One region of the Micromonospora sp. C81 genome, then DNA from elsewhere that is predicted to be linked to it. Evidence: predicted binding sites of a transcription regulator. Region 1 holds the regulator's gene; the other holds the start of a gene.
The links. The regulator HspR, encoded in region 1, represses chaperone genes until heat shock. The targets are predictions, from matches to a motif close to TTGAGTNNNNNNNACTCAA.
Positions count from the first base shown of each region.

Region 1 (14,451 bases):
CTGACCGACGACGAGGCTGAGGCCCTGGCCGACATCCTCGGCGCGTCGCTGATGCTCGGCCAGCTTTCCGGGCTGCGTGAGCAGGCAGCAGGTCTGCTCACCGAGCAGATCGCCATCACGGCCGGGTCGCCGTACGTCAACCGGAAGCTCGGCGACACCAAGGCGCGTACCCGCACGAGCGCCTCCATCGTGGCGGTGCTTCGCGAAGGCGAAGTCATCGTCTCGCCACTTCCCTCCTTCCGCTTCGCGGCCGGCGACGTGGTGGTCGTTGTCGGGACCCGACGGGGTCTCGACGGCGTGTCCGCCATCCTCGCCGACAGTGACCCGGACGGCTGAGGCGGATGCACGATTCCACCACTCTGCTCGTCGAAGTCGGCGCGCTGCTGCTGCTGCTTGGCGTCCTCGGTCGGCTCAGCCGCCGGGTAGGCCTGTCCCCCATCCCTCTCTACCTGTTCGCCGGGCTGGCGTTCGGGCACGGCGGGCTGCTTCCGCTCGCCGCCAGCGAGGAGTTCTTCGCGGTCGGCGCCGAGATCGGCGTCATCCTGCTGCTGGTGATGCTCGGCCTGGAATATTCGGCCAACGAGCTGGTCGGCAACCTCCGATCGGCGGCCCCCGCCGGGCTGATAGACGGCGTCTTCAACGCGCTGCCCGGCGCGGCGTTCGCCCTGCTGCTCGGTTGGGACTGGGTGGCCGCCCTGGTGCTCGGTGGCATCACCTGGGTCTCCTCCTCCGGCGTGATCGCCAAGGTCCTCGCCGACCTGGGACGACTCGGTAACCGGGAAACCCCAGTGATCCTCTCGGTCCTGGTGATCGAGGACCTGGCGATGGCGCTCTACCTGCCGCTGGTCACCGCCGTACTGGCGGGCACCGGTCTGCTCGGCGGTGGCATCGCACTCGCCGTCGCGGTGGGCACGGTGCTGCTGGTGCTGGTGGTCGCCATCCGGTACGGCCACCTCATCTCGTCCGCCCTGTCCGCGAAGGACCCGGAGGCGCTGCTGCTCGGCGTACTCGGTCTGACCCTGCTGATCGCCGGGCTTGCGGCGAAGCTGCAGGTGTCGGCGGCGGTCGGCGCGTTCCTCGTCGGCATCGCGCTCTCCGGACCGGTGGCGCACCACGCGACCGAGTTGCTCTCCCCCCTGCGGGACCTGTTCGCCGCTGTGTTCTTCGTCTTCTTCGGCCTGGTCACCGACCCACGGGACATCCCGCCGGTGCTGTTGCCGGCGCTCGCGTTGGCCGTGGTCACCATGGCGACGAAGACGCTCACCGGCTACCTCGCGGCGCGTCGGGTGGGCATCGCGGAACCCGGCCGATGGCGGGCCGGCCTCGCACTCGTACCCCGAGGTGAGTTCTCCATCGTCATTGCCGGGCTCGCGGTGGCAGCCGGGAGCGTCGAGCCGCAGTTGGCGGCGCTGGCCGCGACGTACGTCCTGATCACCGTGGTGACCGGGCCGATCCTCGCCCGGCTGCCGGACTTCCCGTGGTTCAAGCGGTGGCTGCGCACCCGCGCGGCGGCCCAGCGGGCGGCGCCGGTCCCGATCCACGATTAACCGCGCAGCCCCGACCCCAACGGTTGCTGAATTGCTCCCCACGGGGACTACCGCAGCACTCGACGGCAGGTTACCGTTTCGCCCCAGCAGCCAGGGTCCGCAGGCAGTGCAGCCAAACGCGGGCGAGAGCGGAAGGTTGGCCGGTGAGCGTGCAGGAATCGACGTTCCACGGCTTCGCCAACCCCGTCGACCCGAGTCCGGCGGAGTTGCGAGCTTGGGCGTACCAGCCTGATTCTGTGCCGTTGGCTTCGATGCCGCCCGACTGGGACCTGCTGGTCTCCGGCGATCGGCTGGTGTTGACGCTCTTCGAGCTTGCGATGGACCCATCCTGCCCGGCGCGGCGGTTCGCGTTGCACTGCCTCTACATCTACGCGGCCGACGGCATCCGGACGAACTTCCGCGCCCACCCGAAGCGTCGCTTCCGCAAGCTCGTCGAACAGGCCGAGCGTGAGGGCGACGAGCTGATGAAGATCTGGGCGCACAACGGCCGGGTGCTGCTGGCCCGACCGGATCTCTTCGTCTACCGGGACTGGTGCGAGGGCGGCCTGGTCCGCGAGAACCGCCGCCTCGGCTGAGGTCGGTTCAGTAACGGCGAACGGGCCGGGACCCCCGCCCTGGCGTCACCGCGTCCCGGCCCGCATTCAGCGACGCGAACGGGCCGGGACCCCCGCCCTGGCGTCACCGCGTCCCGGCCCGCACTCAATGACGGCGAACGGGCCGGGACCCCCCGTGGGTCCCGGCCCGCACGTCGGTCACCGGTCAGTCCTGCTGCCGTTCCGTCTCGGCTCGGTCCTTCTCGCCGCCGTGGTCGTCCCGGCCGGCGAACCGCCCTCCGACGACCCGGTCCCGGTACGTTCCCTCGGTCACCTTGTCGAACTTCTTGCGGACGGTCTCGGCCAGTTCTTCCAACCGGTCCTCCGCCTGCTGGGCAACCTTCTTCGCCGGCTCCGCCATCGCTCCCCCTCGCCATGCCGGTAGGTCCGTATTAAGCCGATTGGACCGTATCGACAGGCTAACCGAAGCGGCCCGGACCGCGCCGGGAAATCCGGTACGGTCCGGGCCGAAAGACAGCGCCGGGTGAGCGGTTGGTCAGCGATCGGGCATGCGGCGGGGTCGCCAGACGACCAGCGCGGTGGACGTGCGGTTGGTCGGCACCAGGTCCCGACCCGGGAAGCGGGCCAGCGACTCCAGCTCGGCCACGCGGCGGTACGCGGCGTCCAGCTCCGCCTCCAGCCGGGCCACCCGCTGCTGCGCCTGCTCCAGCAGCCGCTCCAGCCCGATGATCCGCTTGACGCCGGCCAGGTTGATCCCGTCGTCCTGACTGAGCCGCTGGACCTCGCGCAGCAGCACCACGTCGCGCACGCTGTACCGACGTCCGCCACCAGCGGCCCGGCCGGGCTGCACCAGCCCCAGCCGGTCGTACTGGCGCAGGGTCTGTGGGTGCATCCCCGCCATCCGGGCTGCAACCGAGATCATCAGAACCTTGGCCTCGTAGGCAGGGTCACCCGAACCGAGGAACTCGCCCGACATGCCGCTCACCTCCGCGTCCACTCCATCGGACTAACTGACCCGACGCACCCGAGCGTCGAGATGTTCCCGGGCCGCCGGCGGGCTCTGCTCGGCGAACGCCTCCAGTGCCGTGCGCGCCTCGTCCGACAGTCGGGCCGGGACCACCACGTCCAACGTGACCAGCAGGTCGCCGGCCTGCCCGTCGCGGCGGACCACACCCTTGCCGCGGGCCCGCAGCACCCGCCCGCTCGGCGTCCCCGGCGGAACCCGCAGGGTCACCGCGCCGTCGAGCGTGGGCACCCGCAGGTCCGTGCCGAGCACGGCCTCCGCGAAGGTGACCGGCACGGACAGCGTCAGGTCGTCGCCGGTACGCCCGAACAGATCGTCCGGCCGAACCTTGACCTGCACGAAGAGGTCACCAGCGGGCCCGCCGCGCTCGCCTGCCTCACCGCGCCCGGCGAGCCGGATGCGCTGACCGTCGGCCACCCCGGCCGGGAACCGCACGTTCATGGTGCGGGTCTTGGTGACCCCGCCGCTGCCGTGGCACTCCGGGCACTTCTCCTCGACCACGGTGCCGACGCCCTGGCAGTTGCGGCACGGCTCGGAGAAGCTGAACGCACCCTGGTCGCGGGTGGTCACCCCAGCGCCGTGGCAGACCGTGCAGGTACGCGGCTGGGTGCCGGGCTTGGCCCCGTTGCCGTGGCAGGTCTCGCAGACTCCGGGGGCGCGCAGCGTCAGGGGCAGCGTCACCCCGCGTACGGCGTCACCGAAGTCCAGTGCCACCTCGGTCTCGACGTCCCGACCACGGGCCGGACCGCGCGGCGCGGCCTGCCCACCGGCCTGGCCACCGGTGAAGATCGAACTGAACAGGTCCTGGAAGCCGGCTCCGCCGAAGCGACGGTCGCCGCCTCCACCGCCGCCGAACATGTCGGAGACGTCGAACGGCATGCCGCCCGGCTGGCCTCCGCCCCGGGCGCTGCGCCGGAACGCCCCCGAGCCGAACAGCGAGCGCATCTCGTCGTACTCGCGACGGCGACCCGTGTCCGACAGGACGTTGTAGGCCTCGGACGCGGCCTTGAACCGCTCCTCGGCCTTCGGGTCGCCCGGGTTGTGGTCCGGGTGCGACTCCCGGGCCACCTTGCGGTACGCCTTCTTGATGTCATCCGCGGAGGCGGCCTTGTCCACGCCGAGCACGGCGTAGAAGTCCTTCTCGATCCAGTCCTTCGAACTCACCGGTCCACCCCCTCTCGACCCTCGCGGCCCGGTCACTGTCTCGCACTATTCCGGATCCGCGACCGCGACCAGCGCGGGGCGCAGCAGCCGCTCACCGAGCTGGTAGCCGCGCCGCATGACCTGGACGCAGGTCGGCTCGCTGACGTCGGCCGAGGTCTGGTGCGCGACCGCCTCGTGCCGGGTCGGGTCGAACGGGTCGCCCTGCTCGCCGAAGGCGTTCAGGCCGAACTTGCCCAACGCGGTGGTGAGCTGTTCCGCCACCGTGCCGAACGGCCCGACCAGGTCGCCGTGTTCCCGGGCCCGGTCCAGGTCGTCCAGGATCGGCAACAGCGCGGCCAGAACCGAGCCGGTCGCCTGCTCCTGCACCAGGCTGCGGTCCCGGTCGACCCGCTTGCGGTAGTTGGCGTACTCCGCCGACACCCGCTGCAGATCCCTGGTGCGCTCGTCCAGCTCGGCTCGGAGCGCCTCCAGCTCGGCGCCGAGCGAGGTGCCCGTGCCGCCGCCGTCGACCGGCTGCGCCGGGGCGTCCACCACCGCCGGGCCGGATGGTTCCGGACCGTCGGTGGCGTTGACCTCGACCTCGATCTCGTCGACCACCACCTCGGCGTCCTCGACCAGGCCCTCGGCCGGTACGCCGGTCTCGGCGTCGGCCGCGGTGCCCTCAGGCTCCGACGTGTCGATGAGCTTGCGGTTGTTGCGGATGACGACCCGCTCCTTGTCGCCGGTGGTCGGCTCCGTGGGCGCGGAGCCACCCGGCGTCGACCCGGTGTCGGCCGGGTCGGCGGCTCGTGGCTTCTGCGTCATGCGGCTACCTCATCCCCTTCGCCGTGGATACGCGTCCGAGGCCGGTGGTCACTTCTTGCCGTCCTCGTCCACGATCTCCGCGTCGACCACGTCGTCGGCCCCACCGGCCTGCGCACCGGTCGTGCCGGTCGCACCGGTCGCGCCGGCCGCACCCGGGCCGGGCTCGGCGCCCGGCTGCTGGCCCTGCTCGGCCTGCTGCGAGTAGAGCAGCGAACCGGCCTGCTGGGAGACCTGCGCCAGCCGCTCGTGCGCGGACTTGATCTTCTCGATGTCCTGGCCGCCGAGGGCACCACGCAGCTCGCCGAGCGCCTCGTTGAGCTGCTCCCGGTTTTCGGTGGGCAGCTTGTCGCCGCTCTCGGCGAGGAACTTCTCGGTCTGCCACTGGAGCGCCTCGGCCACGTTGCGGGTCTCGGCGTCGTCGCGGCGGCGCTTGTCCTCCTCCGCGTGCTCCTCGGCGTCCCGGCGCATCCGCTCGATGTCGTCCTTCGGCAGCGAGGAGCCGCCGGTGATCGTCATCTTCTGTTCCTTGCCGGTGCCCAGGTCCTTGGCGTGCACGTTGACGATGCCGTTGGCGTCGATGTCGAAGGCGACCTCGATCTGCGGCACGCCGCGCGGCGCCGGCGGGAGGCCGGTCAGCTCGAAGGTGCCGAGCTTCTTGTTGTAGGCCGCGATCTCACGCTCACCCTGGAAGACCTGGATCAGCACCGACGGCTGGTTGTCGTCCGCCGTGGTGAAGACCTCGGAGCGCTTGGTCGGGATGGTGGTGTTGCGCTCGATCAGCTTGGTGAAGATGCCGCCCTTGGTCTCGATGCCCAGGCTCAGCGGGGTCACGTCGAGCAGCAGGACGTCCTTGACCTCACCCTTGAGCACACCGGCCTGGAGGGCGGCGCCGACGGCGACGACCTCGTCCGGGTTGACGCCCTTGTTGGGGTCGCGACCGGTGAGCTGCTTGACCAGGTCGGTCACGGCGGGCATCCGGGTCGAACCGCCGACCAGGATGACGTGCTCGACGTCGGAGATCTTGATCCCGGCGTCCTTCACGGCCTGCTCGAACGGGCCCTTGCAACGGTCCAGCAGGTCCTGCGTCATCCGCTGGAACTCGGCGCGGCTCAGCGTCACGTCGAGGTGCAGCGGGCCGGCCGCGCCGGCGGTGATGTACGGCAGGTTGATGTTGGTGGTGGTGGCGGCGGACAGCTCGATCTTGGCCTTCTCGGCAGCCTCACGGAGGCGCTGGAGGGCCATCTTGTCCTGACCGAGGTCGATGCCGTGCTCACCACGGAACGTCTTGACCAGGTGGTCGATGATCCGCTGGTCCCAGTCGTCGCCACCGAGCTGGTTGTCACCGCTGGTCGACTTGACCTCCACGACACCCTCGGCCAGCTCCAGCAGCGACACGTCGAACGTGCCGCCGCCGAGGTCGAAGACCAGGACGGTCTGCTCCTTGGACCCCTTGTCCAGCCCGTACGCCAGGGCGGCCGCGGTCGGCTCGTTGACGATCCGCAGCACGTTGAAGCCGGCGATCTCACCGGCCTCCTTGGTGGCCTGGCGCTGGCTGTCGTTGAAGTAGGCCGGAACGGTGATCACCGCGTCGGTGATCTGCTCGCCCAGGTACGCCTCGGCGTCCCGCTTGAGCTTCATCAGCGTCCGGGCCGAGATCTCCTGCGGGGTGTACTTCTTGCCGTCGATGTCGACGGACCAGTTCGTGCCGACCTCGCGCTTGACCGACCGGATCGTCCGATCCGGGTTGGTCACTGCCTGACGCTTGGCGACCTCGCCGACGAGCACCTCGCCGTTGCGGGCGAACGCGACGATCGACGGAGTCGTCCGCGACCCCTCAGCGTTGGCGATGACGGTGGGCTCACCGCCCTCGAGAACGCTGACGCAGGAGTTCGTCGTGCCGAGGTCGATACCGACCGCACGTGCCATGTTCGCTTCCTCGCTTCGTAAGGTTGTGCAGGTGACGGGCACTGCCCGCGGCTGCCTGGCGAGCACCGCCCGCAGCGGGCCCCACCACAAGTTGAGTGAACTTGACTCAATAGTGCCACGCGTTGGCGAATCGTCAAGTTGAGTTGAGTCAACCCGACGCAACCCACCCGTTATTACCGTCCGGTTGTCTTCTCTTGCATCGGTCGGGCACGCTTTAGCGGTGACGACGCACGGCGATTCCGCCACCCGTTCCGGCGCGCCCGCCGTCGCAGCCCGCACCGGCCCGCCGGACGCCGCGGAGGAGCCGCCCGCCACCACCGGGGACGACAGCCTCCCCGGCGCACTGTCGGGCCTCCGGGAGGCGATCGGTGCGACCCGGTATCCCCTCGCGCTGCCCACCGCCGGGTCCGCCCGGCACAACGCCACCGCCCTCAACGACCAGCTCGACGACTATCTGCTGCCCCGGCTCGCCCGGCTGGACGCCCCACTGCTCGTGGTGGTCGGCGGCTCCACCGGCGCGGGCAAGTCGACCCTGGTCAACAGCCTGGTCAAGGCCCGGGTCAGCGCCGCCGGCGTGCTCCGACCGACCACCCGCTCGCCGGTGCTGGTCTGCAACCCGTCCGACGCCGCCTGGTTCCGGCAGGGGGACCTGCTGCCCGGGCTGACCCGCACCACCGAGCCGAGCGAAGATCCGCGCGCCCTGCACCTCGTCACCGCGCCGGCCCTGCCCGCCGGGCTGGCCTTCCTCGACGCGCCCGACATCGACTCGGTGGTCGACGCCAACCGGGCGCTCGCCACCCAACTGCTCGCCGCCGCCGATCTCTGGCTCTTCGTCACCACCGCCGCGCGGTACGCCGACGCGGTGCCCTGGGAGCTGCTGCGCAGCGCCCGGTCGCGAGGCGCGGTGATCGCCATGGTGCTGGACCGGGTGCCCGCCGAGGCCACCGAGGAGATCGCCGCGCACCTGAGCGAGATGCTCGCCGAACAGGACCTCGGCCGGGCGCCGCTGTTCGTGCTGCCGGAGACCTGGGTCGACGGGCAGGGGTTGCTGCCCGAGGGGGTCACCGCATCGCTGGCCGACTGGTTCGCCCGGCTGGCCGGCGACGCGGACGCCCGGGCGGCGGTGGTCCGTCAGACGCTGGACGGGGCGCTGGCCGCCCTGCACCCCGCCGTCGAGGAGCTGGCCGACGCCGCCGACGAGCAGCTCGCCGCCGCCGACGGGCTGGACGAACGGGTCCGGGCCGCATACCGGGGTGCCGAGCGCACCGTCGAGCAGGGGCTCCAGGACGGTCGGTTGCTCCGGGGCGAGGTGCTCGCCCGCTGGCAGGAGTTCGTCGGCACCGGCGAGCTGTTCCGCACCCTGGAGGCACGGATCGGCCGCCTGCGGGACCGGGTGGTGGCCGCCGTCACCGGCCGACCGGCGCCCTCCGTCGAACTCCGCAACGCCATCGAGTCGCAGCTGGTGACGCTGCTGCGCGGGGTGGCCTCGGAGGCCGCCGAATCCGCGTACACCGGCTGGAAGGCACACCCTGCGGGCGCCGACCTGCTCGAACCGGCGCTCGCCCACCCGAGCGCCGACCTGCCCGAACGCGCCGAACGGATGGTCCGGGACTGGCAGCGCGGGGTGCTGGAGCTGGTCCGGGTCGAGGGCGGGGACAAGCGGTTCGTGGCCCGCACCGCCGCGTACGCCGTCAACGCCACCGGGCTGGCCGTGATGATCGCCGTATTCGCCTCCACCGCGTTCATCCCGACCGGGCTGGAGCTGGCCACCGGGGCCGGCACCACCGTCGCCGCGCAGGCCGTACTCCAGGCGATCTTCGGCGACCAGGCGGTGCGTACCCTCGCCGCCAAGGCCCGCACCGACCTGCTGAAGCGGGTGCGGACGCTGCTCGACGCGGAGGCCGACCGGTTCCTGAGCCGCACCGCGGACGCCCGCCCCGCCGCGGACGCCGGCGACGGCCTGCGCCGGGCCGCGGGCCGGGTCGAGCTGGCCCGGCACCGCAGCGGCCTGTCCGCCGCCGGCAACACTCAGCCGGCCGCCGACGAGGAGGGTTTCCGGTGACGAACATCACCGGCCGGGTACGCGAGGCGTTCCGCGGAGACCAGCGGGTCGACGCCGACGCGCTGATCGCCCGACTGGACGCGGTACGCCGGTTCCTGACCGCTGTCGACGGCCTGCTGCCGGACGCGGAGCTGGTGCCCGCGCACACCCTGGTCGAGCGGGCCGGCACCCGACTCGCGCTCTCCCGGGACCACACAGTGGTCGCCCTGGCCGGCGCCACGGGCAGCGGCAAGTCCAGCCTCTTCAACGCGCTGGCCCAGCTGGAGCTGTCGCCGGTCGGGGTCCGTCGGCCGACCACCGGCGTCACCCACGCCTGCGTGTGGGGCCCACTGGAGGGCGCCAACCGGCTGCTCGACTGGATCGGCGTGCTGCCCCGACACCGTTTCGTCCGGGAGAGCGCCCTGGACGCGGACGACGAGACGGCGCTGCACGGGCTGATCCTGCTCGACCTGCCCGACTTCGACTCGGTCCAGCGGTCCCACCGGCTCGAGGTGGACCGACTGCTCGGCCTGGTCGACCAGGTGGTCTGGGTGGTCGACCCACAGAAGTACGCCGACCGGGTCATCCACGACAGCTACCTGCGCGAGTTCCACCGGCACCGCGACGTCACACTGGTCGTGCTCAACCAGGCCGACCGGCTGCCCCCGGCGGAGGTGCCCCGGGTCCTGGACGACCTGCGCCGATTGCTCGACACGGACGGGCTGACCGGTGTGCCCCTGCTGTCCACCACCGCCATCGACCCGGCCGGAATGGTCGGGCTGCGCGGTGCCCTGGAGCGGACCGTCGCCGAGCGGCAGGCCGCGCTGCGCCGGCTCGCCGGTGACGTCGACACGGTCGTCGCCGGGCTGGACGAGCTGGTCGGCTCGGCCAGACCGGCCGGTGGGCCGGACGACTCGACAGTCGACGGCTTGAACCGGGCGCTGGCCGGAGCTGCCGGCGTGCCCGCGGTGACCGAGGCGGTGCAGCAGGCGTACCGGCACCGGGCCGTCGCGGCCACCGGCTGGCCCCTGGTCCGAGGCTGGCGCCGGTTGCGACCCGACCCGCTGCGCCGGCTGCACCTGCCCGGCCCGGCCGACGCGGGGGCCGACGCGGCGGAAAGCCTGGTCGCGGCCACCTCCGTGCCGGATCCGACGGCCGCCCAACGCTCCGCCCTGGGTCTGGCGATCCGCGCGGTGGCCGACCGGGCCGCCGCCGACCTGCCCGCCGCCTGGCCCGGCGCGGTCACCGCCGCCGCCCGGTCCCGCCTCGGCGACCTGCCGGACGCGCTGGACCGCACGATCGCCGGCACCGACCTCGGCCTCGGCCGTCGACCGCTGTGGTGGCGGGTCGTCGGCGGTTTGCAGTGGCTGGTCACCCTGGCCGCCGTGGTCGGTCTGGGCTGGCTGGTGCTCGGCTACGCGCTGCGGGCACTCGGCCTGCCCGCGCTGGACAACCCGATGGTCGGGCAGGTGCCACTGCCGACCCTGCTGCTGCTCGGCGGTCTGCTGGCCGGGCTGCTGCTGGCGGCGCTGACCCGACCCGTGGTGCGCTGGGCCGCGCGGCGTGCCCGGGCCCGCGCCGAGCAACGCCTGACCGCGAAGGTGGCCCGGGTGGGCGAGGAGTACGTGCTCACACCCGTGCGGGTCGTGCTCGGCTCGTACGCGCAGGCACGCGACGCGCTGAGGGACGCCGCCCGCCGCTGACGCTCCGCACGGCTCGCTACCGCTCTGTGTACGCCCCGAGCGGCGTAGGGTCGGAGCATGGCCACGCCTCAGACCCCCTACGACGCGGTGCTGCACGCCGCACGCGACGTGACCAAGCTGGAGTCCGCCCTCGACGCCGAGATGCTCGGCAGCGCGCTGCTGGGCAGTGTCTACGCGATCGCGGAGACCGACCGCGACACCGCCGTACGGGAGTTCGTCACCGGGTTTCTCGCCGCCACCGCCCGTCGCCGGGTCGCGGCCGCGACCACCATCCGGCAGGTCTTCGCCACGCTCGTCCCGGACGCCGAGGGCACCGATCGGGTGCGTCCGGGCAGCCAGGCACCCACCTGGGCCGGTCAGCTCGGTCGGGTGCACCTCACCGGCACGTGGGCGTACGGCGACGTCTACGGCGACCAGACGTCCTACCTCGCCACCTTCGCCTACGACGACGCGTCCGGCGGCTCGGAGCACGCGCTGGTGGCCCTGGTGGACCACAACATCGGGATCACCAAGGACATCTTCGTCGGCGGGCCGGCGGAACGGATCCTGGACCAGGTCCGCCAGATGTGCGCGGACGACGAGCTGACCTGGTTCCGCACCGAGAATCCGGCCCAGCTCCGTGGCGAGGTGGCCCGCCATCTCGCGGTGACCGACGAGCTGAGCGAGTTGCCCGGCGAGGGTTCCCTCGCCACCGACCGGGCGCTGGTCGGCGCCCGGCTGGCGCTGCTGCCCACCGCGGCCGACCCGACCGGCCCGGCGGAGGTCGAGCCACTCTCCGCCGCCGAGCGCACCGACCTGGTCCGGCGGTTCCTCGCCGCGCCGGAGGCCACCCGCTTCGGGCTGGATTCCGTCGACGGCCCGGAGCTGGCCTCGCTGCACTTCTGCCTGAGCCTGCTGCTGGACCACTCGGCGACCTTCCCGGACGCCGACCCGATGCGCTGGAGCCCGGCGGTGTCCGGGCTCTTCCTGCTTGACTGGGTGCACCGCCGTGCCGTGCTGGACATGGACGACGCCGCGATGCTGCCCCGGGTGCTGCGTGCCTGGGCGCGGTACGCGTCCCGGCAGCGCGGTCTGCCCGAGGCGGCGACCACGCGCACCGACGAGGCGATCGAGGAGATGGTGCCGGAGTTCGCGCGCCTTTACTCCACGGGTGAACGACGCAGCGCCGCCACCGCCGCGGTGGCACAGCTGATGGCCGACGGCGTGGACCCGGACGACCCGGCCGCCCTGGACGCCTGGATCGAGGCGAACCGGCACCGCCTGGCCGACGACGGGGCCTGACGACACCCGAGGCCGGGCGGCATAACGCCGCCCGCCTCGGCCCGACCCAACGCCTCGGCCCGACCCAACGGCTCGGCCCAGCGGCTCGGTCGGCCCAGCGCGCGCGAGACCGGCCGGCGTCTGCGGCGGGTCTCAGCGCAGTGGGCCGAAGACCGCCGCGGCGATCAGCGCGCCGAGCACACCACCGGCGAGCACCTGCGGCACCGTGTGGTCCCTCAGTCGCACCCTGGACCAGCCCACCAACGCCAGCAGCGGGGCGGCGACGAGCACGCGCGTTCCGAACGTCAGGGCCAGGATGACCAGGGTGCCGGCGGACACCGCCGAGTGGATCGACATCTTCCACCAGTGGCTGACCGACACGGCGACCACGAGGCCGACGAGCCCGGCCACCGCCAGCGCCAGCAACGGACGGGGCGCACCGAGCACGGCGAGCAGGGCGAGCCCTCCCGCGACCGAACCCAGGCCGACCAGCAGTGGCACCCGGCGCTGCTCCCGACGGCCGATGTGGTGGTCGGTGAGCCGGCCACGGCGTACGCCGCCGACGATGTAGGCGAACGGGATGCCGGTGACGAAGATCGTGGCGAGCAGACCCCAGACGAGGCCCTGACCCGGACGGCGCGCGCTGTGCCAGCTCACCGTGATGATCAGCAACGACACGAGCACGGCCGGTGCGGTCACCTCGGTGACCAGCCGGGCGATCCGCCGCCCCGGACCGGGTCGGCTGGTGACCGGGCGGAGTTCGGTACCGCCGCCCACGCCACCCCCTCCGGTATGCGCCTACCGCCGAACACCGCCGGCACCGGATGGGCCGCCCCTGTTCGTCACCGTACCGCCGGGGACACCGTCGGGTGCGGCGGTCCGGCCAGCGATGCCAGGCCGGCCGCGAACGTCGGGAGATCGGTCGGAGACGACGGGACCGACGGGCTGGGCCGGCTGGTCGGCACGGCGGGGGTGGCGGGCGGCGCGGGCCTGGTGGCCGGCACGGACCGGGTGCTGGTCGGCGCGGGCCTGGTGGCGGGCACCGACCGGGTGCAGGTCGGGACGGCGGTGGCGGTCGAGGCGTCCGTCGGCGTGGCGGTTGGCTCCAGCGTGGAGGTCGGAGTCAGCGTGGGCGTCGGGTCGAGCGTCGGCGACGGATCCAGCGTGGGCGACGGATCCAGCGTCGACGTCGGGGTCGGAGTCGGGCTGGGGGTCGGAGTCGGATCGGGGCCCGGCGAGTCGGTCGGGTCCGGGTCGGTCGGACCGGGGTCGGTCGGCGAACCGGTCGGCGACGACGGGGGGACGGCCGGTGAGGTGCCCCGGGGCGGCTTCGGCGCCACCGGCGGGTGCGGCGCCCGCGGGGCGGGCCCCAGGTCGGTCACTGTGGGCCCCGACCCAGGCCCTTCCCGGGTACGCCGGGGAGCGGCGGGCAGCCAGCCGCTGGTGGGGCCGACGCTGGGTGAGCCGGGCGGTGGGACTGACGGCTGGCTGGTCATCGGCAGCGGAATCAGCACCGGCCCGACCGACGGGGTCGGGATGAACGGGATGCTGCTGTCCGGCAGCGCGGTGCTGCCCGGGGTGGCCGAGCCGGCGCTGATCGCGGCGAGGATCGGCATCGACGCGGTGCCGGCCAGCAGCGCGACGGTGAGCAGGTAACCCCGGGTGGGGCCACCCGCGCCGGGAGCACGGTGCACGCCGACCACCCTGCGGTAACCGCCCGCGGACCGGTGCCGGCCGAGGGCTGGTGTGCCGGGACCATCACCTGGCTCGTGCACCGCACACCCCTTGTCGTCGGCCGTCGGAGGACATGGATGGACGCCGCCGGCGCTGAAGCCGGCAAATAACTCGATAGGCGCGATCCTGCGGTAATCAGCCTTACGTAGTCACGCTCCGTCGTCCAACCTCCACCGCGTGTCGACACGCGGTGCTGACCGAACGGTGACGAATCATCGCCGGATCGCCCTCGAAACGCAGGCCAGCATGATGGCGACAAACGATGGCAAAGCGTGGGCGGTCGGAATGCGGGGCAGGCGTACTGTGGGCGCGCTCACCTGCTCTGCGAATATGGAGCACGACGGCAACGCAGCCGTGACCTCCGCGCACCCTCGCGGCAGGCGCGGTTGAGCGCCGGCACTCCCGATCCGGGTTCGGCCAGAACCCGGATCACGCCGTGCGGCAACCCCCACCGGGGCTAGGCGCGGCCGCCAGGAACCGGCCCGGCAGCAGCCGGGCAGGCGCACGAGTTGCGCGGCCGGGTGACCCCCCGGTGCCGACGCAGACACGACAGGGAGAGACCGATGGCAAAGGGCGACCCCGGGGGCACCACCCGCAGCAGGCGGCCTGCACCCCGCTCCAAGAAGGGCGCGGCCGGTAATCCGGAGCTGGTGCAGCTGCTCACCCCCGACGGCGAGCGCATCGACAGCGCCAC
Region 1 is NZ_JAGPXS010000003.1:360,329-374,779, reverse strand. It holds gene KBX46_RS07935 (cation:proton antiporter regulatory subunit) at 1-336, shown strand, start outside; gene KBX46_RS07930 (cation:proton antiporter) at 342-1,547, shown strand; gene KBX46_RS07925 (hypothetical protein) at 1,691-2,122, shown strand; gene KBX46_RS07920 (hypothetical protein) at 2,307-2,501, opposite strand; gene KBX46_RS07915 (heat shock protein transcriptional repressor HspR) at 2,637-3,077, opposite strand; gene dnaJ (molecular chaperone DnaJ) at 3,108-4,289, opposite strand; gene grpE (nucleotide exchange factor GrpE) at 4,335-5,093, opposite strand; gene dnaK (molecular chaperone DnaK) at 5,142-7,019, opposite strand; gene KBX46_RS07895 (GTPase domain-containing protein) at 7,240-9,081, shown strand; gene KBX46_RS07890 (GTPase) at 9,078-10,763, shown strand; gene KBX46_RS07885 (hypothetical protein) at 10,821-12,044, shown strand; gene KBX46_RS07880 (phosphatase PAP2 family protein) at 12,177-12,800, opposite strand; gene KBX46_RS07875 (hypothetical protein) at 12,866-13,717, opposite strand; gene pdhA (pyruvate dehydrogenase (acetyl-transferring) E1 component subunit alpha) at 14,321-14,451, shown strand, end outside.

Region 2 (14,451 bases), on a different contig from region 1:
ACGATGACCAGCCCGGTGGCGGCGAGCGGGGTGAGCACTGTGGCGATGCCGGTGAGTGGGGGCAGCACCAGCCCGAGGGCGGCCAGCAGCTCGACGGCACCGAGCGCCTTGACCTGGGTCGGCGGGACCGGGTCCACCCACCGCATCATCTCGCGCAGCTTGTCCTTGGGCTGGGTCAGCTTGGCGAAGCCGGCGCCGGCGAAGACTACGGCGAGCAGGATCTGGATGATCCAGAGCACCACGTTCACGGGGGTTCCTCCAGTGGGACGCCTCGCGGCGAAGAGGTAGTTGAAGATTCAAGCGAGACAGTAGACCTCTCCCCGCGTACGCAGAGGACCCCCGCCGTCTTCACAGACGGCGGGGGTCCTTGTGTTCGGAGCGTCAGGCCGCGAAGAGCGCCGGACCGTCCAGCGTCTTGACGTCGGCCGGGCGCAACGCCAGGGCGAGCACGTCGGCCACGTCGGCCAGGGTGTGCACGGTCAGCGCCTCGCGCACCTCGGTCGGCAGGTCGTCCAGGTCGGGCTCGTTGCGCGCCGGGATGATCACCTCAGTGAGGCCGGCCCGGTGCGCGGCGAGCAGTTTCTGCTTCACCCCGCCGATCGGCAGCACCCGACCGGACAGTGTCACCTCGCCGGTCATCCCGAACTCGGGGCGGACCGGGCGGCCGGTGACCAGCGAGGCCAGGGCCGTCACCATGGTGATGCCGGCGCTCGGGCCGTCCTTGGGCACCGCGCCCGCCGGGAAGTGGACGTGGATCCGGCGTCCGGCGAGGACGTTGGGGTCGATGCCGAACCGACGCCCGTTGGAGCGCAGGTACGACAGGGCGATGTGCGCCGACTCCTTCATCACGTCGCCGAGCTGGCCGGTCAGGGTCAGCCCCGGCTCGCCCTCCATGCTGGTCGCCTCGATGAAGAGCACGTCCCCACCGGCGCCGGTGACGGCGAGGCCGGTTGCCACGCCGGGCACGGCGGTGCGCTCGGCCGACTCCGGGGTGAACTTCGGTCGCCCCAGGTAACGGGTGAGGTTGTCGGTGTCGACGCGTACCGGCGACGGGTCGGTCGCCAGCGTCACCGCCACCTTGCGCAGGATCTTGGCGAGGCCACGTTCGAGCTGCCGGACACCGGCCTCCCGGGTGTACTCCCCCGCGATCAGCGCCAACGCCTCGTCGGCGATCTCCACCTCGTCGGCGGTCAGCCCGGCCCGCTCCCGCTGCCGGGGCAGCAGGTGGTCACGGGCGATGGCGACCTTCTCGTCCTCGGTGTAGCCGTCCAGCATGACCAGTTCCATCCGGTCCAGCAGCGGGCCGGGGATGGACTCCACCACGTTGGCGGTGGCCAGGAACAGCACGTCGGACAGGTCGAGGTCGACCTCCAGGTAGTGATCCCGGAAGGTGTGGTTCTGCGCCGGGTCGAGCACCTCCAGCAGGGCGGCGGCCGGGTCACCGGCGTAGCCGGCGGCCAGCTTGTCCACCTCGTCGAGGAGCACGACCGGGTTCATCGAGCCGGCCTCGCGCAGCGCGCGGACGATCCGACCGGGCAGCGCGCCGACGTAGGTGCGCCGGTGACCGCGGATCTCCGCCTCGTCGCGGACGCCACCGAGCGACACCCGGACGAAGTTACGCCCGAGCGCGCGCGCCACGGACTCGCCGAGGCTGGTCTTGCCGACCCCGGGAGGGCCGGCGAGGGCGAGCACCGCGCCGGAGCCGCGACCGCCGACCACGCCGAGGTTGCGCTCGGCACGACGGTTGCGCACGGCCAGGTACTCCAGGATGCGGTCCTTCACGTCGGCCAGGCCGGCGTGGTCGGCGTCGAGCACCGCCCGGGCCGCGGCCAGGTCGGTGTTGTCCTCGGTACGCGTGCCCCACGGCATTTCGAGCACGGTGTCCAGCCAGGTGCGGATCCAGCCCGCCTCAGGGGAGGCGTCGCTGGCCCGCTCCAGCTTGCCAACCTCGCGCATGGCCGCCTCGCGGACCTTCTCCGGCAGCTCGGCGGACTCGACCCGGGAGCGGTAGTCGGCTGAGCCGTCCGGCTCGTCCTCACCCAGCTCCTTACGGATCGCGGCGAGCTGCTGGCGCAGCAGGAACTCCCGCTGGGACTTCTCCAGCCCCTCGCGGACGTCACTGTTGATCTGCTCGGTGACCTCCTGCTCGGCCAGGTAGTCCTTCACCCAGCCGACCAGCAGCTCCAGCCGGGCGGTCACGTCCGGCGCGGTGAGCAGTTCGGTCTTCTGGTCCAGGGTCAGCCAGGGCGCGTAGCCGGCCGAGTCGGCGAGCTCGGACAGGTCGGTCATCCGCTCCACCGCGTCGATGACCTGCCAGGCACCCCGCTGCTGGAGCACGGAGGTCACCAGGGCGCGGTACTCGCGGGCGAGTTCCCGGGCGCGGCCGGCGGGAGCGGGTTCGTCGAGTTCGGAGGCCTCGACCCAGAGTGCGGCGCCGGGGCCGGGCACGCCGGAGCCGATCCGGGCCCGGGACAGGCCACGGATGACGGCGGCGGGCTCACCCTCGGGCAGCCGGCCGACCTTCTCGATGGTGGCGACCACGCCGACCGGGCCGTACTCGCCGTCGATGCGCGGCACGGCCAGCAGCTTGCGGTCGCCGGTGGCCCGGGCGGCGTCGATCGCGGCCTGGGTGGTCGGGTCGAGGGTCACCGGGATGACCATGCCGGGCAGCAGCACGGCGTCGGTCAGGGGAAGTACCGGAAGAGTTGCCATCGAACACCTGCTATCACGTTGAGTTGAGCGTGTCTGGCTCAAGTAACAAAGCGTTCCCCTTGTTCCGCTCTGTGACCCAGACCACTCTTCCGGCCGGTCCGTCGGGCCGCCCGAAACCGGCGGGCGACCCGACCGGACACGTCAGGTGAGCTTGCTCTTGACCGTGTTCACGACCGAGCCGGCCACACCCGGATTGGTGCCGTACAACCGCGGGTCCCCCGGCGGCAGCACCGGCTCCGGGGCGTTCGCCCGCGGGGCGTCGTCGTACCGGAACTCGCCCTTGCCATCCGGCGAGGGCCCGGACGCCCAGCGTCCCTCGGAGGAGTCGGTGCCCGAGGAGAAGCCCAGGTAGGTGTAGCCGTACTCCTCGGTGAACTCGCCGGAGTCCGGGAACGCCTCCGGCACCGGCATGTCCTCCAGGCCGTCCTCCTTGAGCTGCTCGATCGCCGCCAGCCACATGTTCTGGTGCATCGTGTCGCGGGCCAACAGGAAGCGCAGCATCTGCTTGACGCCCGGGTCGTCCGTCATGTTGAACAACCGGGCGACCTGGAGCCGACCCTGCGCCTCCGCCGTGACGTTGAGCTGGAAGTCAGCCAGCAGGTTGCCGCTGGCGGTGACGAACGAGCCGTTCCAGGGCACCCCGTTGGAGTCGGCGGGCAACGCCCCGCCACCACCATGGATGAAGTGCGCCGGGTTCGACCCCGCGAAGGTCGCCGCGCCCCCCGGATCCTCCGCGATCCCCTCGGTCATCGACAGCGGTGCGCTGTCCAGCAGCCGGGTGATCATCGTGACGATCATCTCGACGTGGCCCATCTCCTCGGTGCCGACGTCGAGCAGCAGGTCCTTGTACTTGCCGGGCAGCCGGCAGTTCCACCCCTGGAACAGGTACTGGTTGGCGACGGTCATCTCACCCCACTTGCCGCCCAGCACCTCCTGCAGGCGGCGGGCGAACGCGGCGTCCGGGCCGTCCGGCTTGGCTTCGAACTGCAGATCCTTCACATGGCTGAACATCTGACCCCCTCATGACGGGAACTGGTAGAGAGTGCCGTTCCCGCCTCGGTGACCCGACCGGGCCAACCCATGTCCCGGTGGGGTCAGCGCAGCGGGTGAACCGTCGGCAGCAGCACCTCCAGCGCCACGCCGCGCGGTCGCAGTCGGTGCACCCGCAGCGCTCCCCCGTCCGGCACGAGGAGTTGCCGCACGATCCACAGCCCCAGCCCGGACATCCCCACCGCCGGCGCCGGGCGGCGCAACGCGGACAGCAACGCGTCGTCGACCCGCCCCTCGTCGGTGACCAGGACGCTCAGGCCAGGCCCACGCACTGTGGCGTACAGCCCCACCTGCCCGTCCGGTGGCCCGTGCCGCAGCGCGTTCTCCACCAGGTTGACCAGCACCTGGCGGGTCCGTCCGGCCGGCACCGGGCAGGCGCCCGCCCGCCGGGTGGCCCGCGCACGCCGCCGACCGGCCGGCACCAACGCGGCGGCCTCGCGCAGGATGCCCGCCAGCGGGACGGCCGGCTCCGGCTGTGGAGCCAGCGCCAGCGCGCCGGTGCCGGCGGTCGCGTCGCGCAGCAGGCTCTGCAGGTGGACGGCCTGGTCGCGGGCCAACTCGCTGATCGCCCGCCGGTCGGCGCCGCTGAGCTCTCGCTGCTCGTCGGCCAGCGCGCGGGTCAGCGAGGTCAGGGTGCTGATCGGCGTACGAAACTCGTGGCACAACACCCGCAGCAGCAACTCCGAATCCGCCACCGGTGGTCGCATCTCGCCTGGAGTTGGCTCGATCCGGCGCAACCCTCGCAGCAGGCCCTGCAGACCGTGGCGTGCGCGCATCCACCCGACTCCCCTCGTTCGGTGCGTACCCGCATGATCGGTACCCGCTGGGGAACGGCGCAGACATGCCGGGAGCCTCCACCATGCGACTTGTCGTCGTGGACGATCACCCCCTCTTCGTCCGCGGCCTCGAACTGCTGCTCCCCATCACCACCGACGGCCGCGCCGAGGTGGTCGCCTCGACCGGCGACGCCGCAGCCGCCGCGGCGCTGGTCAGCCAGTGGCACCCCGATCTGGCCCTGGTCGACCTGCACATGCCCCCACCGGGAGGCATCCGGGCGGTGGGCGCGATCCGGCGGACCACCCCACGGGTACGGGTGGTCGCGATGTCCGGATCCGCCGACCCGGCCCCGGCGCTGGAGGCGCTGCGGGCCGGCGCCGAGGGGTTCCTGCCGAAGACCAGCGAACCGGAGGAACTGCTGCCCCCGCTGCTGGCCGTCCTCAAGGGGTGGGCGGTGCTGCCGGCCGAACTGCTGCACGCCATGCTGAGGCCGACCCGCGCCGCGGCGGTCGACCTGGACGGCGAGGAACGTCGGCTGCTGCGGGCGATCGCCGCCGGCCGCAACACCATCGAGATCGCCGACGAACTGCACGTCTCGGAGCGGACGGTGAAACGAATGACGGCCGCGTTGCTGCGCAAGTTGCGGGTGTCCAACCGGACGGAGGCAGCCGCCCTCGCCGGGCACGCCGGCCTCCTCGACGAATGAGACCGCTTCAGCGCGCGCGATTCACGGTTTTGCTCGGTAACAGAATCGCGACGCGCCGAATGAATGGGACGCATATTGTTGCGGATTACCGGGGTGATAGGTCAGACTTTGGACACATCCCGCCGCACACAGGGAGTAATCGGCAATGGCGAGAAAAGTAATCACGGTCCTGACCGACGACCTCGACGGTGGGAAGGCAGACCGGACGGTCGAGTTCAGTCTCGACGGCGTGGCCTACACGATCGACGTCTCGGACGAGAATGCCGGTGTCCTGCGCAAGGCTTTGGACCCGTACATCAATGCGGGTCGGCGGATCGGGCGTGGCCCGGTGGAGAGCGCCCGCACAGTCCGACGGCCGGGGCGACCCGCCGGCGCGGGAATGGATCGGGAGCAGAACCGAGCCATCCGGGAATGGGCCGTCAAGAACGGCTACAAGATTTCCGAACGAGGCCGGATCCCGGTCGAGGTCGTCGAGGCTTACAAGAGCCGCTGACGCAGGAGTTGCCGATGGGGCCACGCCGGAAACGGCGTGGCCCCATCGGTTTGTCCGGGCACCGAAACGACGCGGCGGCCGGTCACGCTGAATCAGTTGACGGTGATCCGCACCGAGTCGAACGCGGGCGTCTGGTTGGCCCGCTCCATCATCGGCAGGCGGTGCGAACCGTCGCCGGCCCAGACGGAGCACTGTGCCGTACCCGACTCCGGCAGGCCCGGGATCTGGATGGTCACCTCGTCAGGCTGGGCGCCACCGCGGCCGTCCTCGGTCGCGACGAAGAACGCGGGCACCTCCTGCGGCTCCGGCGGAGCGGTCAGGCTGTCCAGCATCCGGCATGCGGTGTGGAAGTGGCCCCGGACCAGGCCCTGGGCGTTGAGCAGCGAGCTCTCCACGTAGTAACCACCCTGACCGGCGGCGAGGAAGCGGTCCCGGACCAGGTTGCGGGTGCTGACCCGCAGGGTGAAGGCCTGGTTCTGGCCGACCTGCTGGGGGAACTGGGTGATCAGCAGTGACGGGTTGTTCGCGGCGGCGCCGACCTCACCGAACTCGGTGCTCACGCAGCGGTTGCCGTTCTGGAAGCCGTTGTGCGGCTGGAGCTGGCTCTCGTCACAGTCGTTGGCCAGCACGCCGAGCCCGGCGCCGGGGGCCGTGCCACCGTTGTTCCCGCCGTTGTTGCCACCGGGAGTGGTGGTGGGGCTGGTGGTGGGGGTGCCGCCACCGTTGTTGCCGCCGGAGTTGTTGGTCGGCTGCACCTGGCACTCGGCGAGCTGCGCGAGACCCTGCGGCCGGGGACCGACCCGGTCGATGGCCGTCGTGATCCGGTCCAGCACCGCGCGCCGCTTGCCGGCCAGCGGTTGGAGGATCGCGCTACGGATGAACGCCTCACCCTTGTTGCCCTCGGCGGCCAACCGGCGGTCCGCCTCGGCGATCTGGGCCTGCAACTGGGCGAGGTTGCGGTCCACCTCGGCCCGCGCCCGGTCCGGCACCTGCGGCAGTTTGGCCGCCACGTCCGGGCAGGCAATGGCTGTGCCGGTGCCCACCGTGCCGTCCTTACCGTCCTCACACTCGGGGACCGACTGCTGTCCGTCACCCCAGTGATTACGCACCCACCGACCGTTCTGCCAGGTGCGGCTGGTCGAACCGCCGCCCGTCGGCGCGGTCGCGCCCGGGCTCGGTTCCACGCACTGCCCAGCAGCCGGGCGCGGCTTATTTGTCCGCCGGTCCTGGGCCGACGAAATCTGGGTCACGGCGACGACTCCGCCGAAGACCGCGAGCGTGCCGACAACGGCCAGCAGACGCTTGCTCCGCGCGTTGCCGGATGACCGGCCCGCCCGTGTGGACCTGCGCATCGAATTGTTCTCCTTCTCGATCCGGTAGTGGATTCCTGGCCTCGGCGGACCGACGGATGTCAGATGGCACGCCACGGCGGCGAGCACCGTGACCTACCCGGTAATGCGTCGATGGCCGACGATGCCCTTTCCACACCGTCCCCCGGGTCCCGACGACGCGGATGGGAGATCCTGTTCATTCGCGCAGGAGTACGGGTGGGCGACGGGGAAGGTTCAACCGGCGCACAGGAAATTGCCACGACCCGGCATCGAGCCGACGCGGAGCGGAAAATCAGCAGGTGGAACGGGTGCCGATCAGTCGGCGCAGAGGTGGTCGAAGGCGAACCCGCCCACCAGTTCGTGGCGGCGCCCGCTCAGCGCGACGATCTGCGCGGTCAACTCGGCGCGCGGCACCAGGTCCGAGGCGACGTTCTCCCGCAGCCGTTCCCCGACGGCGACCGTGGCGAGATCCTCGGCCAACCGGGCCGCGTCGATGCCGCAGGAGAAGCGGTGCTCGGTCACCGAGACCCGCTCGACGAGGCACGCGTCGGGGCGGACCTGCACCCAACTCCACCCCTGCGCCGGCCCGTCCACCCAGCGCACGTGCAGCCCTCGCACGATCGGGTCGGCCACCCGCCCGGCCACGTACGCCTCGACGGCCGCCGCCCGGGTCAGCGCGCCGAGGTCGTTGACCGGTCCGGTACGGCCGTCGGGCAGCCGACCGAGGATGTCCCGGAAACTCACCGGGGCCGGGTCGTCCCCGGCAGCGGTCACGCCGGCGCCTCCCGCGGCGTAGGCGCGCGCGTCGATCACGTACTCCACCAGGCGGCGGCCATGCTCGGCCGCCCGCAACGTCGGCGACCCGATCCGCAGCACCGGCAGGCCGACGGCGGCGCTCACCGCGTCCTTCAGCCGCTCGACGCGCTGCTCGGCAGAGCCGGCGGGCGCGACGGGGCCGATCTCCACGGCGACGATCGCCCGGCCGGTGTCGGCCGCGTAGACCACGAAGTCGAAGCTGGCGCGGCTGGCCGAACTCCACTGGCTGCCGGTGACACCGGGCGGGCGGCCCTGGACCAGGTCACTGAGCCGGCGCCCCGGGTAGACCCGGTGGCCGGCGCGGGTGAGCAGCGGGTCGCGCCCATACTCGGCGGGCACCGCCCGCAGCCAGCCGCGGTCGTCGCTGCCGATGCTCGTCATCTGCCTGATCCATCCGCCGGTCGGTCGAGCCGGGCCGAGTCTAGGTGGTCGATCATGACCTGCACCTCGGCGGTGCGGCCGGTCCGGCGTACCCGGCCGACCGTTACTCGGCGGCGCCCATCACCAGGCCCTCGATGGTGTGCTTCTGCCGGATCGGCTCCAGCCGGTCCACGACCGGGCAGGGCAGGTGCTCCCGGACCAACGGCGGCAGGCTCTCCCAGTAGCCGCGGGTGACGGCCATGTCGTGGTGGGCGGCGTTTCCCGCTCCCGGGGCGTCGACGCCGAGCACCAGCACGGGGCGGGCGGACCGGGAGACGTTCGGGGTGCCGCGGTGGATGGTCAGCGCCGAGCGGGCCGAGATGTCCCCGCGCTGCGGGTACTTGCGCACCGCCCGCTGCTGGTAGCGCGGGTAGCGCTCCCGTGGCGGGAACATCTCGTGGTCGAAGTCGGCGCCGTGGTCCCACTGGGTGCCCGGGGCGATCTCGAACGGCCCCATCTCCTCCACCGTGTCGACGGTGGTCAGATTGAACGCCAACGAGGTGAGGCGCCGCTGCCTGCGGGTCTCCTCCGGCATCGGGAAGTCCCGGTGCCACGGTTGCATGGCAGCGCCGGGGAAGGGAATGTCGAAGCCCAGCTCGACGATCTCGTACTCCGGGCCCAGGACCGCCTGGCAGACCGACACCACCCAGGGCTGGGTGACCAGGTCGACGAAGCCCCGCAGCTGCTCCGGATGGATCTCCACGTACCAGCGCTGCGGGCCTCGTCCGACGGCACCGTCGGGCCGGGAGCGCGCCTCGTCGAACGCGGCGGCGACATCCTCGCCGACCTGGTCCACCCACGCCACGTCGAAGGCGCCCCGGCAGGCCGTGATGCCGTCGCGGTAGAGGTCGCCGAGCGCCTCGACCGGCACCTCGTCCGGGGCGACGGACGTGGGGTGGGCGGGCGACGCCGCTGGTGGGGCCGGGGAGACGCGCATCGGGGGCTCCTGGGGGTCGAAGCGTGGATTACAACGTTGTAGAAGCGTGTCAAGAACCAACAACCGGTGCCAGCGCTCGAGGCGAACGTGTGACGCAGGTCACGTCGAAGTCGTGTTCCACGGGTGCGCGGCGGGTGTATTCAGCCGGGTCGCCGGTAGCGGACCGGCCGGGAGGTCAGCATGTCGCGACAACAGCTCGGCACCCCCGCCGGGAGCGGTCTGGCCGCTGGCCAGCGTCAGGATGACCCGCGTCGCGTCCGCCGGCCCCGACTGGCCGGTGACCCGACCATCCGCCGGCGCCCTCGCGCTGATCGCGCGGGCCGACACCACCGGCTTCCTTCGCGGCCCGTCGCCATCCGCCCGACCGTCGGCACCACAGGGACCACACGCGTCATCCGGACCAGCAGCCCCACCACGCCTGCCGACGCGGGCCGGTATCCGACCAGTCGACGTCGTGCCGGGCCGGACCGCGGTGAGCCGGGCACCGTCACGGCGGCGGACGTCGCACGGATCGCGGTCGAAGCGGCCCGCCGGGTGTCCGGCGTGACCGGCGCCCACCCGACCGCCGTGCGTCTGGGCGGCGGGTCCGTGGGGCTCGACCTGCACCTGGTCACCTCGTACGGGCACAGCGTGCCCGCCGTGGCCGAGGCGGTCCGGGTGGCGGTCTCCGAGCGGGTGGCCGCCGGAACCGGCGTCGGCGTCACCGCGGTGACCATCACTGTGGACGACCTGCTCGTCCCCGGGGTGGACAGCGCTGAGGCAGGGCGGCCCGTCCGGCGGCCGGAGGCCGACATGCCGACGATCAACCGGGCCGCCACGGTGCTGCTGGCCGTCGCCCTGCTCGCCGGTGGTGTGCTGCTGGCCGTACAGGCGCTGCTGGTCACGCTGGGTCGCCCGGCGTCGCTGCTCGCGCGCACCGGCTGGTACGACGCGCTGACCAGCACTCGTTGGCACGACCTGGAGGTTCGCGCCGTGGCCGGCGGGGCCGTACTGCTGGGCCTGGTGATCCTGGCCGCCCAGCTGCGACGCTGGACACCGGCCCGGCTGCGGATCGACGAGCGGGACGGCTGGCACCTGCGGCGGCGGTGCCTGGAACGCCGGTTGACCGAGGCGGCCGCGACCGTGCCGGGTGTACGCCAAGCACGGGTGCGCATCCGGCGGGACGGTGACCAGTGGCGCCCCCGGGTGCGAGCCACCGGCGACCCGGCGGCCCGTTCGGAGGTCGAGTTCGCGGTGAGCCAGGAGCTGCGGCAGCTCGCCTCGCATCGTGTCGGCCGGATCGAGATCCGGCTGCTGCCCCGCCGGCGGCCGGCATGACGGACGCCGCCCACCGGCTGCTGTGGACCGTCGTCGCGCTGCTGCTGGTGGCGCTCGGAGCGACAGCTTTGGGGGCCAGCCTCGGCGCGCTGCCCGGCAGCGACCCGGGTGCGCCGCTGCTCGGGGCGGGGTTGCTGGACGCGTGGCGAGTGGCCGCGCCGTGGAGCACAGTGGCCGCGGCGGTCGCCGGAGCGCTGACTGCCCTCACCGGGCAGCGCCTGTTGGGCCGTGAGCTACGTCGGCCCCGCCAGGCACTGCACGGCATGCTGAGCCACCCCGGACGCCACCCGGGACGCACCCGCCTGGCTACCGACGTGCTCGTCGACGCACTGGAGCGCGACCTGACCGGCGACCCCGGGGTGCGCCGGGCCCGGGTGGTGCTCACCGGCATACCGGGACGTCCCGACGTGTGGATCCGGGTGGATATGGCGGCCGACGCCCGGGCCGACGCCATACGCGAGCACGTCGACGCCGCGGTCCGCCGGTTCGCGACGACCGCCGGCTGCACACCTGCGCACCTCGACGTGACCGCCCGCATCGAGCCCCGCCGGCCCGGACCGGGGTTGCCACGACGGGCATGATCGGTGCCGGGACCGGTGGCGGACGGAGGTGCGCGGGTGCGGGTGGTGTCGTTGGTGCCGTCACTGACCGAGGCGGTGGCGGTGACAGTGCCGGGAGTTCTGGTCGGGGCCACGGACTGGTGCAGCCACCCAGCCGGGCTCGACGTCGCCCGGGTCGGCGGCAGCAAGTACCCGGACCTGGACCGGGTGCGCGCCCTGCGGCCGGATCTGGTGCTGCTGAACGTGGAGGAGAACCGCCGCGACGACGCGGAAGCGCTGCGGGCGGCCGGCGTGCCGGTGCGGGTCACCTATCCGCGTACGGTCGCGGGCGCTCTGACCGAGCTGGGCGAGCTGCTCGCCGAGCTGGGGGCGCCGACCGAGCCGGCCTGGCTGCGCGACGCCCGGCGGGCGTGGGCCGAGCCGCCCCGGCTGGCCCCGCCCCGCCGGGCGGTGGTGCCGTTGTGGCGTCGGCCGTGGGTGGTGCTCGGCGGCGACACGTTCGCCGGTGACGTGCTGCGTCGGCTCGGTGTGGTCAACACCTACGACGAGCATCCCGAGCGCTATCCCCGTCCCACGCTTGCCGAGCTGCGCGAGCGGGAGCCTGAGCTGGTAGTGCTGCCCGACGAGCCGTACCGGTTCACGGCCGACGACGGGCCCGAAGCGTTCCCCGGCGTACCGTGCGCCCTGCTCTCCGGTCGGCACCTCACCTGGTACGGCCCCTCGCTGGTCGAGGCGCCCGCCCTGCTGGCCGAGCAGTTGTCCCGCCCGGTCGTGGTGGGCTGACCCGACGCGGGCCGGCGGCTCAACCGCCGGCTCCGGCGGCCTGGCGCCTCAGCGGCCGTTTCCGGGACGCCGCGCGGCCGGGATGCTGGCGCCGATGGAGACCGCCAGGGTCAGCACCACCACCGCGAGGGTCAACCAGACCGGCAGTTTGCCCACCGGCGTCTCAGCGAGGATGAGCTTCAGCCCCGCGAAGGCCAGCAGCAGTGCGAGCCCGTACCGCAGGTAACCGAAGTGTCGCAGCAGGCCGGCGAGGCAGAAGTAGAGGCTGCGCAGACCCAGGACGGCGAACGCGGTGGCCGTCCAGACCAGGAACGTGTTGGTGGTGATGGCGAGGATCGCCGCCACCGAGTCGATGGCGAACACCACGTCGGTGGCCTCGATCGCGACGAGGGCCACCAGCAGCAGCGTCGCCACCCGCCGGCCGGCGACCCGGGCGGTGAACCGGTCGCCGTGGTAGCGGGCGTCGGTGGGCACCAGCCGACGGAACAACCGGACCACGACGTTGCGGTCCGGGTCGACGTCCGGCTTTCCGCGTACGGCCAGCCGCCAACCGGTCCAGATCAGGAAGGCACCCAGCACGAACCCGGCCCAAGCGAGCCGGTCCAGCAGCTCGGCACCGGCGAAGATGAACAGCAGTCGGAAGAGAAGCGCCCCCACGACGCCCCAGAACAGCACCTTGTGCTGGTAGCCGGGCGGCACCTGGAAGTAGCCGAAGAGCAGGGCGAAGACGAAGACGTTGTCCACCGAGAGCGCCTTCTCCAACAGGTAACCGGAGAAGTAGGCGATGGCCGGGTCGCCGCCGAGGCCCCACCACACGACCAACCCGAACAGCAGGCCCGCGCCGATCCAGACGGCGCTCCACAGGATTGCCTCGCGCAGCTCGATGACGTGGTTGTCCCGGTGCAGGAGCACGTCCACGGTGAGCATCACCGCGATCACCGCGCTGACCGCCGCCCAGGCCCACAGCGGGACCGTGACCGTCGCCTCAGCCACCGACGCCCTCCGCATCGACCACGGTGCACCGCCCGCACCCCGCCGGCCGGCCGCTCCCGAGCCTAGGCGAACAGCCGGCCCTACGTCGGTGGTCGGTCGAAGTCCGGCGCCTCTGGTCGTACCGTCGAGGGGTTCGTCGTGGCCGTCGGCCCTGCCACCGGCGGCGCGGCGCGGTGGGCGATCGAGCAGGTGGCGGGTCCGCCGCACATCGGTGAGGGGCGATCCGGCAGGATCGACGGTGACCGGACACATCACCCAACACGGCAGGAGATCCCCGCATGAACCAGGCAGCAGGCGCCCGATCGGGCAAGCCCGAGGTGGGTCCGATCGAGGGTGCACCGCCGGCCGACCTCGTGATCGAGGACATCACCGTGGGCGACGGCCCGCAGGCCGAGGCAGGCCAGCTGGTCAGCGTGCACTACGTCGGGGTGTCGCACTCCACCGGCGGCGAGTTCGACTCGTCGTGGAACCGGGGTGAGGCGTTCGAGTTTCCGCTCGGCGGCGGTCAGGTCATCGCAGGTTGGGACCGGGGCGTCGTGGGCATGCGTGTCGGCGGCCGCCGCCGCCTGACCATCCCGCCGCACCTCGGGTACGGCGACCGGGGCGCGGCCGGCGTCATCGCGCCGGGCGAGACGCTGATCTTCATCGTCGACCTGCTCGGCGTGCGCTGACCGATTGTCCGGGGGTCGCCGGCTCACGCCGGCGGCCCTCGCGCCGCGCCTCGGGTCAGGCGACCAGCTGCAGGTGCGCGGTCGCGGGAAGCGGGCGGCGCGCCGCCTCGACCACCCGGGCCGGCTCCAGGATCGGCATCACGCGGTGCAGACCGGTCGCGCGCAGCACCCGCGCCACCACCGGGCTCGGGTCGACCAGGACCAGCTCGCCGCGGCGAGCCCGCACGCGCAGATGCGCGGCGAGCAGGGTGCGGATGCCGGCGGCGGAGAGCAGCCGCAGCTCGGACAGGTCCAACTGGAGGACCGGACGAGGCGGCGCGGACCACAGCGCGGAACGGAACGCCGCGACCGTGGCGATGTCGACCTCGCCGGCCACCCGCATGAGGACCATCCGGTCACCCACGCTGACCTGCACGTCGAGCCGGTCGCTGTGCTCTTCCATGCCCTGAAATCTAGCCCCCACCCCCGACAGTTTCGCCCCTCCGCGGAGTGATTCCGGGTACGCCCAGGGTCATACCCCGAGGTGCTGCCCATCCCCCTCAGGGTGGAGCCGGGGGGCGACCGTCGGCACGCCGCGCGAGCGGCGAAACGGGGACGGCCGACAGCGGCGGTGGAGAATAGGCGGATGCTGATCCCCCGGCCCCGGCCGCCCCGGCTGATCCGTCCCGTCCGCGAGCCGGCAACCGTCCCTCCGGCACTGACCGGGGCGTGGGCTCCCACCGACCGCCGGCTCGACCAGGCCGAGGTGCTGCCCCTCCCCGACGGCGCCGTCGGGCCCGAGGACGTGCTCATCGACCGCACCGGGCGGGTGATCAGCGGCGACGAGGAGGGTCGACTCTGGTGGTGGCCGGTCGACGCGCCGGCCGGCACCCGACCCCGGCTGCT
Region 2 is NZ_JAGPXS010000001.1:4,938-19,388, forward strand. It holds gene KBX46_RS00025 (DoxX family protein) at 1-248, opposite strand, end outside; gene lon (endopeptidase La) at 382-2,712, opposite strand; gene KBX46_RS00035 (manganese catalase family protein) at 2,854-3,723, opposite strand; gene KBX46_RS00040 (sensor histidine kinase KdpD) at 3,807-4,538, opposite strand; gene KBX46_RS00045 (response regulator transcription factor) at 4,622-5,245, shown strand; gene KBX46_RS00050 (Lsr2 family protein) at 5,391-5,738, shown strand; gene KBX46_RS00055 (hypothetical protein) at 5,831-7,090, opposite strand; gene KBX46_RS00060 (hypothetical protein) at 7,385-8,266, opposite strand; gene KBX46_RS00065 (phytanoyl-CoA dioxygenase family protein) at 8,370-9,242, opposite strand; gene KBX46_RS00070 (Asp23/Gls24 family envelope stress response protein) at 9,423-10,559, shown strand; gene KBX46_RS00075 (hypothetical protein) at 10,556-11,140, shown strand; gene KBX46_RS00080 (helical backbone metal receptor) at 11,177-11,902, shown strand; gene KBX46_RS00085 (TerC/Alx family metal homeostasis membrane protein) at 11,951-12,910, opposite strand; gene KBX46_RS00090 (FKBP-type peptidyl-prolyl cis-trans isomerase) at 13,174-13,566, shown strand; gene KBX46_RS00095 (STAS domain-containing protein) at 13,622-14,008, opposite strand; gene KBX46_RS00100 (SMP-30/gluconolactonase/LRE family protein) at 14,192-14,451, shown strand, end outside.
Region 2: a site for HspR is predicted at 2,736-2,754, ahead of lon (endopeptidase La). Genes of this name have one in related genera too.